3 regions of the Alishewanella sp. HH-ZS genome follow, and region 3 is predicted to be linked to each of the others. Evidence: predicted binding sites of a transcription regulator. Region 3 holds the regulator's gene; each other region holds the start of a gene.
What was found. The regulator FNR, encoded in region 3, switches genes on or off when oxygen is low (the NO sensors DNR and NnrR bind a similar motif). The targets are predictions, from matches to a motif close to TTGATCTAGATCAA.
Positions count from the first base shown of each region.

Region 1: a site for FNR is predicted at 3,286-3,299, ahead of apt (adenine phosphoribosyltransferase). Genes of this name have one in related genera too.
Region 2: a site for FNR is predicted at 1,497-1,510, ahead of A9165_RS01610 (nitrate reductase subunit alpha). Genes of this name have one in related genera too.

Region 1 is NZ_LZEJ01000016.1:24,684-29,148, reverse strand. It holds gene A9165_RS08110 (TonB-dependent siderophore receptor) at 168-3,164, shown strand; gene apt (adenine phosphoribosyltransferase) at 3,512-4,060, shown strand; gene dnaX (DNA polymerase III subunit gamma/tau) at 4,102-4,465, shown strand, end outside.
Region 2 is NZ_LZEJ01000002.1:86,498-90,962, forward strand. It holds gene A9165_RS01605 (ATP-binding protein) at 1-1,252, opposite strand, end outside; gene A9165_RS01610 (nitrate reductase subunit alpha) at 1,595-4,465, shown strand, end outside.
Region 3 is NZ_LZEJ01000007.1:74,771-79,235, forward strand. It holds gene ttcA (tRNA 2-thiocytidine(32) synthetase TtcA) at 1-535, opposite strand, end outside; gene uspE (universal stress protein UspE) at 613-1,545, opposite strand; gene fnr (fumarate/nitrate reduction transcriptional regulator Fnr) at 1,652-2,356, opposite strand; gene A9165_RS04390 (sulfite exporter TauE/SafE family protein) at 2,393-3,067, opposite strand; gene ccoS (cbb3-type cytochrome oxidase assembly protein CcoS) at 3,057-3,233, opposite strand; gene A9165_RS04400 (heavy metal translocating P-type ATPase) at 3,230-4,465, opposite strand, start outside.

The DNA.
Region 1 (4,465 bases), on a different contig from region 3:
GACTAATAACTTCGGTTTAGGCTTGACCCGATTTTTTTTTGCTGCATATTATTAACTGTCTTTGCCCGGATGAAAATTTGGGTAATTCAAAACACGTCTCTCTCACGGATGTGTCTGCCAACAAAAAAGAATGAGATAGTCCGAAGAGCTATCCAGGGAGTTAACATATGTTCACCAATAACAAGCTAAATAAGGCCGTGCGTCTGGCTATGATGTTTGGTGCTGCTTCAACGCTGGCCTTTGCTGGCGCTGTTGCCGCCCAGGAAACGTCTGATAAAGAAGACGAGTCCGCCAAAAAAGATGAAAAAGCCGAACGTATTCAGGTCGTCGGTTCCCGTATCCGTACTGATGGTTTGGATAGCGCTACACCGGTCACAGTAATCAGTGCTGAGCTGGCGAAAGACCAGGGCTTAAGTACCCTAGGCGAATTACTGCGTACTTCTACTATCGCTGCCGGTTCCAGCCAGCTGGTGTCTGCGCTGTCGGTCGGTTTTGTAACTGCCGGTGGTGCTGGTAACGAATCGATTTCGATGCGTGGCTTAGGTGCGAACCGTACTCTGGTATTATTAAATGGCCGTCGTGCAGGTCCTGCCGGTACCCGTGGTCAGGTTGCTGCCTTTGACCTGAACTCTATTCCACTGTCAGCGGTAGAGCGGGTGGAAGTATTAAAAGACGGTGCTTCTTCACTGTATGGTTCTGACGCTGTTGCCGGTGTTGTTAACATCATCACTAAAAAAGGTGATGAAACCAATATTACCGTTAACCTGGATCAGCCATTTGAGAGCGGCGGTGAAAACTACCGTGCTAATGCGACCTATGGTAAAACTTTTGACCGCGGTGCCTTCCGCGCGGTAGTAGACTACAACCTGCGTACCGAACTGGCGCGTGGTGACCGAGATTTCTTTGCTTGTCCACAGCGTTTATTCTTCGATCAAGCCACAGGCGTAAGAACGGATCCTATCGACCCACGGACCGGTGATTATCACTGTAATGCACTGCAATACGGTGTTTGGGTACAAAACCGTGGCGGTTCAGTTCCTCTGCCAAGTAACTTCCGTACCGGCGTGCGTGTACAATACGATTATGATGGTTTCTTTGCCGCCAATAACCGCCCAACCTTCAACAGTCTGATTACTGCACCAGGTCCGGGTAATATTACCGTACCAGCTGGCTGGTACCCGGTCTCTTATGACAAAGAAACCGACGGCTGGGCAGATGCGGATCACCCATTCCAGGATCGTCAGTCAATGGTTCCGGAAACAGAAGTAGGTTCAGTCTTCCTGTTAGGTAACTACGACTTTAATGACCATGTGTCTGGTTATTCTGAGCTGATTATCAGCCGCCGTACTACTACCACTAACAGCTTCCGTCAATTCTGGACTGCTGAATTATCAGGTCAAGGCTTTATCCGCCCGGGTGTGATTGACGGCTGGGGCGGTAGCCAGCGTATCGGTTATATGCCAGTCGCGATGACTGACCATTCAGGTGTGAAAACTACCGTTGATTACAGCCGTTATGTGGTTGGTTTTGAAGGTTCGGTCGGTGACTGGAACTGGGATGTGTCGTACCAGAACAGTTATAACCGCGGTGATTATGATACCAAAATCATCTTACGTGATGCCATGATCATGGCGCAGAACGCCGTGTACGGTGGCCCTTGTGTCGGTCAAAACTCTCCAGTATCAGGCAAGCCCTGTACTTTGGTTGACTGGTTAAGCCCGGATCATATCAACGGTAATCAGTCACAGGCGGTTAAAAACTTCCTGTTTGATGTTGATAATGGTTCAACTTCATACCGTCAACAAACCTTTGATGGTTACTTCACTGGTGAGCTTTTTGAATTACCAGCCGGTTTTGTAAGTACCGCTTTCGGTGCTTCATTACAAAAAGACGAAATTAATGACGTACCTGGTAAAGCGACCTTAGCCGGTAACCTGTGGGGTTCTACCGGTGCCGGTGTGACTGCTGGTAGTGCTAATACCAAAGCCGTTTATGGCGAAGTCTTTATTCCATTACTGCGAGATATGCCGTTTGTAGAAAGCTTCGATTTGACCGCTTCTACCCGTTGGACTGATGTCTCTACCTATGGTAGCGATAATACTTATAAAGTATCGGCTAACTGGGTTATCGGTCACGGCTTCCAGCTGCGTGCTTCACGTGGTTCATCTTTCCGTGCCCCGGCACTGTTTGAACTGTATCTGCAAAACCAAACAGGTTTCCTGAACCAGAGCGGTAACGATCCATGTTTGAACTGGTCTGGTCGTCTGGCTGAAGGTACGCTTGATCCACGCGTAGCGGCCAACTGTCAGGCTGGCGGTGTACCAGATACCTATGTAACAGCAGGTAGTTCAATGACCTCTGTTACCGGTGGTGGTGCAGGCCTGTTAGAGGCAGAAACTTCAGTTTCTAAAGGTATTGGTCTGGTGTGGAAGAGCCCGGAAAGCACTTACGGTTTCTCTGCAGATTACTATGATGTCGTGATCAACGGTCAGGTTAACAACATCGGTGGTGGTACTGTTATTGGTCTGTGTTACCGTTCAGAGAACTTCCCGAACGATCCATTCTGTAATCAGTTTACCCGTCGCACTGGTGTAAACGGTGACTGGGGTATTGCCGAAGTACGTGGTGGTTATGTTAACGTATCACAGCAAAATGTTCGTGGTGCGGACTTTATGGCCACCTACGAAGATGACTTCGCTTTCGGTCGTCTGCGTCTGCGTTTAGACCATACCGTACAGTTAGAGCGTTCATTTAAGCAGTTCCCGGATAGTATCCCATCTACTTATGTGGGTGATATTGGTGAACCTAAGCATGTTGGTACCTTATCAGCGACCTTAAGTCGTGATGGCTGGCGTTATACCTGGAATACCCGTTATGTTGCTGCAACGGACGATTACAAGTATTTCGCTAACGGCAACCGCACCACTTACCGTGGTCAGGCATCAACTTTCGTTGCTGATACTCCGACTTATATCCTGCACTCGGCATCTGTTCAGACAGATTTCCAAGGCTTCGATGTAACCTTCGGTATTGCCAACCTGTTTGATAAAGAGCCACCAAATGCATCACCGTCAGCAGTTCGTACTGCAGGTAATGCCGTATTGTACTCTCAGTACGATTTCTACGGCCGCAGAGCCTTCCTGAACCTGTCTTATAACTTCTAATTGTTATAAGCTGATGTTCAGCAGCTAATAAGCCCCGGCGTTATGCCGGGGCTTTTCTTTGTGCTGAATTAGCGTTGTTGCTTTTCAAAACAGTCGAAATTCATTACCATAGGCGCCGGTTTTGATGTAGATCAACTTGTAGGCGGTAAAGCAGTATGGCTGATGAAAACTTTAAAGACAGCTTCAACCTGAAGCAGTTAATATTATTTGTTATTTGTTTCGCTGGCCTGTTATGTTTGGCCCCAATTGTCCGCTGGTTTCAGTTACTATCTTAAAAGTAACGCTACGCCGGGTATTAGCCGCCACCGAGGCGGCTTTTTTGTCTGTATTGATTTAAGGGTTTATGCATGGACTACCAACAGCTTGCAACCGAACTAAAGGCCGTGATTAAAACGGTAGAAAATTATCCCAAACCGGGCATTACCTTTCGCGATGTCACCAGCCTGATGCAGGATGGCCCCAGTTTTAAAAAGGTAATTGATGCTTTCGTCACCCGGTATCAGGCTGCCGGTATTACGAAAATTATCGGTACTGAGTCGCGCGGTTTTATTTTTGGTGCCCCGCTGGCGTATGCGCTGGGTGTGGCCTTTGTGCCGGTACGCAAGCCTGGTAAGTTACCGCGGGAGCGTATTTCTCAGGCGTATTCGCTGGAGTACGGCGAAGATGCGCTGGAACTGCATGCTGATGCTATCGTCGCTGGCGACAAAGTATTGCTGGTCGATGACTTGCTGGCTACCGGTGGCACCATCGATGCTACTGTGCAGCTGGTACGGCGCCTGGGTGGTACTGTGACTGATGCCGCCTTTGTTATTGCCTTGCCTGAGCTTGGTGGCGTAGCACGCTTGGAAAAGCTGGGCTTAAGCCTGTGTAGTTTGGTTGAGTATCACGGCGAATAGCGGTAGGCTAGCGCTACATTATAGCGATACAGGATGCCGGCATGAGTTATCAGGTTCTGGCCAGAAAATGGCGGCCGCGCCAGTTTAGTGAGCTGGTTGGCCAGCAGCATGTAAAAACCGCGCTGGCGAATGCCCTTAGCAGTGCACGTTTGCACCATGCCTATTTATTTACCGGCACCCGGGGTGTCGGTAAAACCACCATTGCCCGAATCTTTGCCAAAAGTCTGAACTGTGAAACCGGCATTACCGCTACCCCTTGTGGCCAGTGTAGTACCTGTCTAGAGATTGATGCCGGCAACTATGTTGATTTGATGGAAATTGATGCCGCATCCCGCACTAAGGTCGAAGATACCCGCGACTTGCTGGATAATGTGCAATACGCACCCAGCCGCGGCCGTTATAAAG
Region 2 (4,465 bases), on a different contig from region 3:
TAATGGCTTTATTGAGCCGGGTCACCTGAATTTTCAGATAGGACAAGGCCTGCGCCAGTGAATCATGTAACTCGCGCGCTATGACCGTACGCTCCTGCATCAGCGCCAACCGCCGCACCTGCTCCTCTTCTGATTTTAAACTCAGCGCCAAAGCCAGTTGATCGGCAATGGCCATCACCAGCTGTTGTTGCCATAACAACATCTTCTCTGAGGCGTTCAGCCGTACGACCAGAACGCCATATTTATGTCTCTCCCGCTGCAACACAAAGTTGTGCACCTGACACTGCTGCCGGCTCAATGTCTCAGTTAAACAGTCGCCACAGTTTTCAGCCACACAGGGATCCGCCAGGCTATCGGCATGAATTTGCAGGTAAGGTTGATTTCCTTGCTCAGTAAACAGACAGAGCTCGATATCTGCCAGGCCGGTAATACTGCGCAGTTGGCTGATGATCTCGGAAAAGTCCTGATACTCTGAGGTATGTTCGCTGATCCGCTGCGCGGTGTTATATAGAAATTTCAGGGTCGTATTGGTTTGGGTCAGCTCTGCCGTTTGCTCTTCCACCCGCTTTTCCAGATTGCCGTACATATAACCAATGGCCGTATTCATCTTATTAAAGCTGGTGGCTAACATCCCGAGCTCATCCTGATGCTGCGGCGTGATACGGTGAGTAAAGTCGCCCTGCGCAATACGCCGGGCACCGCGGATCAACTCTTTTAACGGCTCCTCCACCATCACCTTCAGCCAATACATGACGATGATCGACAGCAAGATGGTGGCCATCACCGCAATAACCTGCACCGAGCGAAATGCCTTAACCTTTTGCTCTGCATCCTGCTGGATCACCAGCACCAGCTCATCCAACAATCTGACCTGCTCGGCCAAGCCGGCTTCCAATTCGGCTGGAGGGACGGCGCCAGACTCCAGCGCAGGCGCCAACTGTTGCCAGTGCTGAAAAGCACTCTGGTATTTTTGCAGAATGTCTGGCTGATGCAAAAAACGCTGAAAAACGGGATGCTGCCAACTGCTGGCAAATTGCTCATTGGCTCTTTGCAGTTTAGTGACGTCCTGTTGCAGCGTTAACCAGGCCAGGCGATAGCTTTGCATCCGCAGCGAGCCGGCAACATTAACTGCATGCGCATCGCTGTCAGCCTTATCCGACAACCAATACGACACCATCATCGTTGATAATGCCAACGTCACGATACAGGCCAGAGCGATATTGATCCGGGTAACAATTGAAAAGGTGCGCATCTGAAACTCCCACTACTGTCTGTTCTAAGCTTAACCCGCCAGCGCCTTTCCTGCAGAAAAATCCGCTTACCAAATCTACGGGGATACTTGGGCTACCCCCTTTTTCCCAGCCAGAGTACACCTTCAGACAAAGTGAGTAGACGCCTGCAGCCAAGGCCTGCATTTTCAAGCATTTAGCCAATTAGCGCACTACCACCTTTGGGGTATTTTTCTTAATTTTCAGCAATTTAGCAGCATGGCAACCTTGATCTGAATCAAGCAGAATTGAGTGGTAGTTTCTATAGTGTGCTTACTGAAAAAGCAAAAACCTCTGTTCATGCAGGACAGGACCAGGAGTCAAGTATGAGTCATCTGTTAGATAAACTGCGGTTTTTTAAAACCCGCAAAACCCCCTTCGCCAATGGCCACGGGGTGACCACCAATGAGGACCGGACCTGGGAGCAAGGCTACCGGCAACGCTGGCAGCACGATAAGGTGGTACGTTCCACGCACGGTGTAAACTGTACCGGCTCTTGTAGTTGGAAAATCTATGTCAAAGACGGCCTGGTCACCTGGGAAACCCAGCAAACCGACTATCCGCGTACCCGTCCGGATCTGCCAAACCATGAACCCCGTGGCTGTCCGCGTGGCGCCAGCTATTCCTGGTATATCTACAGTGCCAACCGGCTGAAATATCCGAAAGTGCGGCAGCAACTGATGAAGCTGTGGCGTGAAGCCCGGGTGCAGCATAAAGATCCGGTGAAAGCCTGGGAATCAATCGTCAGCGATCCACTAAAAGCCAAAAGCTACAAAGAACGCCGCGGTTTGGGTGGCTTTGTCCGTGCCAGTTGGGATGAGGTGAACGAGCTGATTGCCGCTTCTAACGTTTACACCACTAAAACCTATGGCCCGGATCGGGTAACCGGTTTCTCGCCTATTCCGGCTATGTCGATGGTGTCCTACGCCGCCGGTGCCCGTTATCTGTCGCTGATTGGCGGTAACTGTTTAAGCTTTTACGACTGGTACTGCGACTTACCCCCGGCCTCACCGCAAATTTGGGGCGAGCAAACCGACGTACCAGAATCCGCCGACTGGTATAACTCGAACTACATTATCGTTTGGGGCTCGAATGTGCCGCAAACCCGGACCCCGGATGCGCACTTCTTAACTGAAGTTCGCTACAAGGGTACCAAGACCTGTGTTATCACCTCGGACTACTCGGAAGCCTCGAAATTTGGTGATACCTGGCTGCATCCACGTCAGGGTACTGACGCGGCACTGGCCATGGCCTTTGGCCATGTGATTTTAAAAGAATTCCACGTCAACAACCCCAGTGCTTACTTTACCGACTATGTACGCCGTACTACCGATATGCCGATGTTGGTCATGTTGGACAAAATCGTCGGGAACGATTTTGGACGCGGGAGCAACGCGACGGCGGCCGGCGCAGCCGGTGAGCCCCAGGGAGGGGGCGAACAAGAACAGAACGGCTTCTATACCACCGGCCGCTTCCTGCGCGCGGCCGATCTGGTCAATAACCTGGGTGAAGACAATAACCCGGATTGGAAAACCATTGCTGTTAACAAAGATGGTCGCCTGACCAGCCCGAATGGTGCCATTGGTTATCGTTGGGGCCAGGCCGGCAAATGGAACCTGGAGCAAAAAGACAAAGACGGTGAGCTGGAGCTGCAGCTGAGTTTAAAAGACAACCGCGACGAGCTGGTGGATGTTGGCTTCCCGTATTTTGGTGGTGCACCACACGAGTACCAATACTTCCAGCATACCGATCATGCTGATGTACAAATGCGCAAAATTCCTGCTAAACGCGTCGAGCTGGCCAGTGGCGGTACCGCGCTGGTCGCTACCGTATTTGACCTGATGCTGGCGCAATATGGTGTGGATAATGGTATTGGTGATGAAAGCCGGGCGAAATCCTATACCGATAACGTGCCTTACACCCCGGGCTGGCAAGAAGCCATTACCGGCGTGAAGCCGGATGATGTGATTCGGGTCGCGCGTGAGTTTGCCCGTAATGCCGATAAAACCCGAGGCCGCTCCATGGTCATCGTCGGCGCCGCGCTGAACCACTGGTACCACATGGATATGAACTACCGAGGCCTGATCAATATGCTGATGATGTGTGGCTGTATCGGTCAAAGTGGTGGCGGCTGGGCGCACTATGTCGGTCAGGAAAAACTACGGCCACAAACCGGCTGGACCCCACTGGCCTTTGCGCTGGATTGGCAACGGCCACCACGCCATATGAACGGTACCTCGTTCTTCTACAATCATTCCAGCCAATGGCGTTACGAAAAGCTGGATATGACGGAAGTCATTTCGCCACTGGCCAATAAAGACAAATGGTCTGGCAGTATTGTCGACTATAACAGCCGCGCCGAACGCATGGGCTGGTTACCTTCAGCACCACAGCTGGGCACGAATCCGCTAAAACTGGCGGCCGCAGCCAAAGCTGCCGGCAAAGAGCTGAAAGACTATGTGGTGGAGCAATTAACCTCGCGCAATATTAAATTTGCCTGTGAGCAACCGGAAAACCCACAAAACTTCCCACGCAATATGTTTATCTGGCGCTCTAACCTGCTGGGTTCCAGCGGTAAAGGCCATGAATATATGCTGCGGCACTTACTGGGCACCAAACACGGCCTGCTTGGCAAAGATTTAGGCGGTTTTGGCGGTAAAAAGCCGGAAGATGTGGAATGGACCGATCAGCCGGCTGAAGGTAAGGTCGATCTGTGGGTGACGCTGGATTTCCGCATGTCTACCACCTGTCTGTATTCCGACATCGTACTGCCTACCGCCACCTGGTATGAAAAAGACGATATGAATACCTCGGATATGCATCCTTTTATTCACCCGTTAACCGCGGCCATTGATCCGGTGTGGGAAGCCCGCAGTGACTGGGAAATCTTTAAAGGCATCGCTCAGGCGTTCTCTAAAGCTGCCGTTGGTCACTTAGGCGTGGAAACCGATGTTGTAACCACACCGATGCACCACGATACGCCTGCCGAGCTGGCACAGCCTTATGGCGTAAAAGCCTGGTGGAAAGGGGAATGTGAGGCCATTCCGGGCATCACTATGCCACACATTAATATTGTAGAACGCGACTACCCTAATACCTATGCCCGCTTTACTTCAGTGGGTCCACTGCTGGAGAAAATCGGTAACGGCGGTAAAGGCATTAGCTGGGATACCAAGGATGAAGTGGAGTTTCTGCGT
Region 3 (4,465 bases):
CACCATTGTCGCTGATCAGCTTGGGCGGCATCGACTTCATCTTGCCGCCGTAGAACATATTTAAAAACAAGGTTTCCAGCATATCATCGCGATGATGACCCAGCGCAATCTTGGTCGCGCCCAGCTCCTTTGCCGTACGATATAAAATACCGCGGCGCAGCCGTGAGCACAGTGAGCAGGTGGTTTTACCTTCCGGGATCTTCTCTTTGACGATCGAGTAGGTGTCTTCAGTAACAATTTTAAAATCGACGCCGATGCTGCTTAAATATTCCGGTAACACTTGCGCCGGGAAGCCGGGTTGTTTCTGATCCAGGTTAACTGCAACGATGCTGAAATTCACCGGCGCAGATTGCTGCAGATTAAGCAGGATATCTAACAGCGTATAGGAGTCTTTGCCGCCGGATAAACAGACCATGATCTTGTCACCTTCGCTGATCATGCCAAAATCAGCAATGGCCTGGCCGACATTACGGCGCAGCCGTTTATGCAGCTTGTTCAGATTATATTGGGCTTTCGCTTGTGCCGCGTGAGACATCATTAACTACCAGACAGAAAAAAGGCGCACATTATACCCAAGGGTGCGCCTGTTCAAAAGAGGCAGAGGCTGGAAGGCTAGGATTTCTCCAGCGGACAGACAAAATTGGCCGGTTTTAAGGCCAGCACATCACAATCCAGACGGTCAATCACATGCTCAGCGGTATTACCGATAATGGCCGCCGATAAGCCGGTGCGGCCGATAGTGCCAATTAATACCATCTCGGCATCAAGCTGCCGTGCCAATTTCGGGATCACATCTTCCGGCATCCCTTCCAGCACATGACATTGCTCTGCCGGGATCTGATGTTCGGCTGCCAGTTGCTTCACGGCATCCTTATGATGTCGCTGCATGGTGCTGTTATATTCCTGCGGATTAAATTCCGGGATCTCGATGGCGATATTAACCGGAGTACCGGGGTAGGCATTCACCAGATGCACCCTGGCATTTAGCATGGCAGCCATTTGTTTAGCTTTATCAATCACCCTGTTATTCAGGGATTTATGATGCTCCTGCTCACTGCCGGCATTAACAGCGGCGATAATATTACCTTGCGCCGGCCAGGCATGCTCTTTTACCAGCAGCACCGGGCAGGGGCATTTGCGCAAAATATGCCAGTCAGTTGGGGTGAAAATCATCGATTTCAGCACATCGTGGTCATGGGTGCCTTTGATCACCAGATCAAAGTTATGCTCCAGCACAGCTTTGACGACGGCTTCGAACGGTCTGTTATGCCAGACCACCTGAATACTGATCTCCAGTCCTTGCGCCTGAGCCTGCTGCAGTAAGCCACTGACCCAGATTTCGCGATCTTTAATCACCGCCTGCTTCATTGCTTCGCGTTCGTCACCGGATAGCATGGTGGTCATCTCATAGGAGAATTCGTATACCGATAAAAACGCGGTCAGTTTACCGCCTTGTTTGCGGCTTAGCTCCAGGGCGCGGTCGAGGGCTTTCTGTTGTTCAGTCGTGGGATCTAATACCACTAAAACATTGTTATAAATCGACATAATGACTCCGGTTACCAGGTTGATGCACGCAATCTGTTAGATTAAGTGTAGTCAACATAACCGGAGTTGGTAGGCTGGCCTTTGTGTTAAATCAACAAAATACCGATTAACACTGACCGGCGAGGTTACTTAAGGCAGGGGCATCTAAAATGGTTATCAGTTTGCCATCCACTTCGATGATCTGATCTTTATGTAATTTACTCAGCAGCCTGCTAATGGTTTCAACGGTTAAACCCAGGTAATTGCCGATATCACTGCGGGTCATGGTCAGGCGGAAGGCTTTGGAGGAAAAACCACGGTTACCGTAGCGCGAGGCCAGATGGTTTAAAAAGGTGGCCAGTTTTTGTTCGGCAGTTTTGCGGTTTAACAGCAACAACATCTGCTGATCAGCCTGGATATCCTGACTCATCAGCCGCATCATCTGCTGCCGTAACTTGGGTAGCTGGTCCAGTAACATTTCCAGGTTGTTAAAGGGGATCTCGCAAATCATGCCGGTTTCCAGCGCTTCGGCGTAGCTCATATGCTGCTGGGTATTAATCGCATCAAAACCGATAATATCGCCGGGTAAATGGAAGCCGGTAATTTGCTGCTCACCTTGCTCGGTCAGGGTAAAGGTTTTAAAGGAACCGGTGCGTACCGCATACAGTGCTTTCAGGGCGGTGCCGCTTTCAAACAGGATATCGCCTTTATGTAACGGTCGTTTGCGCTGAATAATGTCATCCAGCTTGGTCATTTCCTGATCGTTGAGTGAAAACGGCAGGCACAACTGACTAAAACCACAATCCTGACAATTAATCGCCGAGCGTTGCATCGAATAAACCCTGAATTCCCTAATATAGTAGCTAGCTTAAAAAACTAACCTCTGCAAAGCAAGCCATATCGTATAAATGCCGTAGATAGCCAGTATAGCGGCGGTGCTATAGCGAAACCACAAGGCGCTTTTCAGCTGGCGCAGTAGCTGTGCGGCGCCACCAACGGCCAGGATCGCCGGCAAGGTGCCCAAGCCAAAGCTCAGCATCAGCAGGGCACCATGAAAAGGGCTGCCGCTGGCCAGACTCCAGCTAAGGGTCGAATAGACCAGACCGCAGGGCAAAAAGCCCCACAGCAGGCCATACCGATAGGCTTTCGTCGCTGAGTCAAGTGGTAACAGCGCCTTGGTATAGGGCTGGACGCGCTGCCAGAGCTTTTGACCAAGTCGTTCCAACTGCGTCAGGCCAAACCAGAGCCGGGCGATATAGAGTGCCATAGCAACCAGTAAGACGCCTGCCAGCAAGCGTAACCAGAGCATGGAGGCGCCAGCCAGCTGCATTGCGGTCAGACCAAAGTAGCCGACCAGGGCACCAAACAGGCTGTAGGTGGTTAAGCGGCCGGCACTGAGAAGCAGAGGGTAAGTATAACCTGAGTGGCGGCGCTCAGCCGGCACGCTAAGTTGCAAGGCACTGGCAATGCCGCCGCACATTACCAGACAGTGACTGCTGCCCAGCAGGCCGATCAGCAGCGCGGCCAGATAATCAGGGCTCATCTTTGTTCGCGGATGGTTTTGGCTTATCGTCCTCGTCAAACAGGATGCTCAGCCCTTCTTTTTCCAGATCTTCAAACTGTTTCGAGCGCACCGCCCAGAAGAAAATCCAGATCCCCATTGCGACAAAGAAGATGGCTATCGGGATAAGTACGTAAATGATGCTCATTTCTTTAGTAACCTCAATGAATTCGATACCACCAATAACGAGCTGAACGACATACCGATCACTGCAATATAGGGCGAGACAAAACCAGCTACGGCCAGCGGAATAATAATCAAATTATAACCGACAGACCATCCGAGATTTTGCCTTATCACGCTGGCGGTGGTTTTGCCACCTTTGAGCAATGCGGCTAACAGACTCACATCGGGTTTTAATAACACCACATCAGCCTGATTTTTAGACAGATCGGCGCCTGAGTGCACCGCAACCGAAATATGGGCAGCGTTAAAGCCCGGGCTGTCGTTAATGCCATCGCCCAGCATCAGTACCTGCTTGCCTTCGCTAATCAGCTGCTGGATATGCGTCACTTTTTGTTCTGGCGTACAGCCTTTATGCATAAAGTTAAGCTGTAATTCGCTGGCCAGTTGCTCGGCCTGTGATGAGCTGTCGCCGGTTAACATCCCCAATTGATAGCCCTGTTGTTGTAAACTGGCCAGCAGCGCCGGAACTTCCGGCCGTACTCTGTCACTCAGGGTCACAGCAGCTATCGGCTGCTGGTTAATCGTCAGATAGACCATGGCGCCGCTGACAGTGCGGCTTAGCTGACAAAAACTGGCACTGCCGACCCGCACCGCTTGTTGTTGCCAGTACCCGCTGATCCCGGCACCGACACTGACCGTTACCTGTTGCAGCTCTTCGGCAGCTGTCTGATAGGGCGCAAAGGCTCGGGCTATCGGGTGTTCGGAGTAACGTTCCAGATTTGCAATCAGATTCAGTGCCTGTTGCTCAGTGTAAGCCGTGCTTAGCATCTCGACGCTTTCGACACTAAACTTACCTTCGGTCAGGGTGCCGGTTTTGTCCAGTACAATATGGGTGATCTGTGGCAAGGCTTCTAACGCCTGAGCGTTTTTGATCAGTATGCCCTGGCGGTTGAGGCGGGCGAGGGCACAGGTAATGGCGGTCGGCGTCGCCAGGCTAAGGGCACAAGGGCAGGTTGCCACCAACACCGAGAGCGTCACCCAAAACGCGCGATCCGGATTCCACCAGAAATACCAGAGGCCGAAAGTCAGCACGGCAATTACCAGTAAACGCTCGACGAAGTACTTTGCCAACTGATCGGTTTTCTCGACCAGTTTGGGCTTTTGACTCAGGGTTTGTTGTTGCAGCTGGATGATTTGTCCCAGCCGGGAGTGTGCCAGCACTTCAGTCACCTGAATGGTCAGTAAGCCATCGTG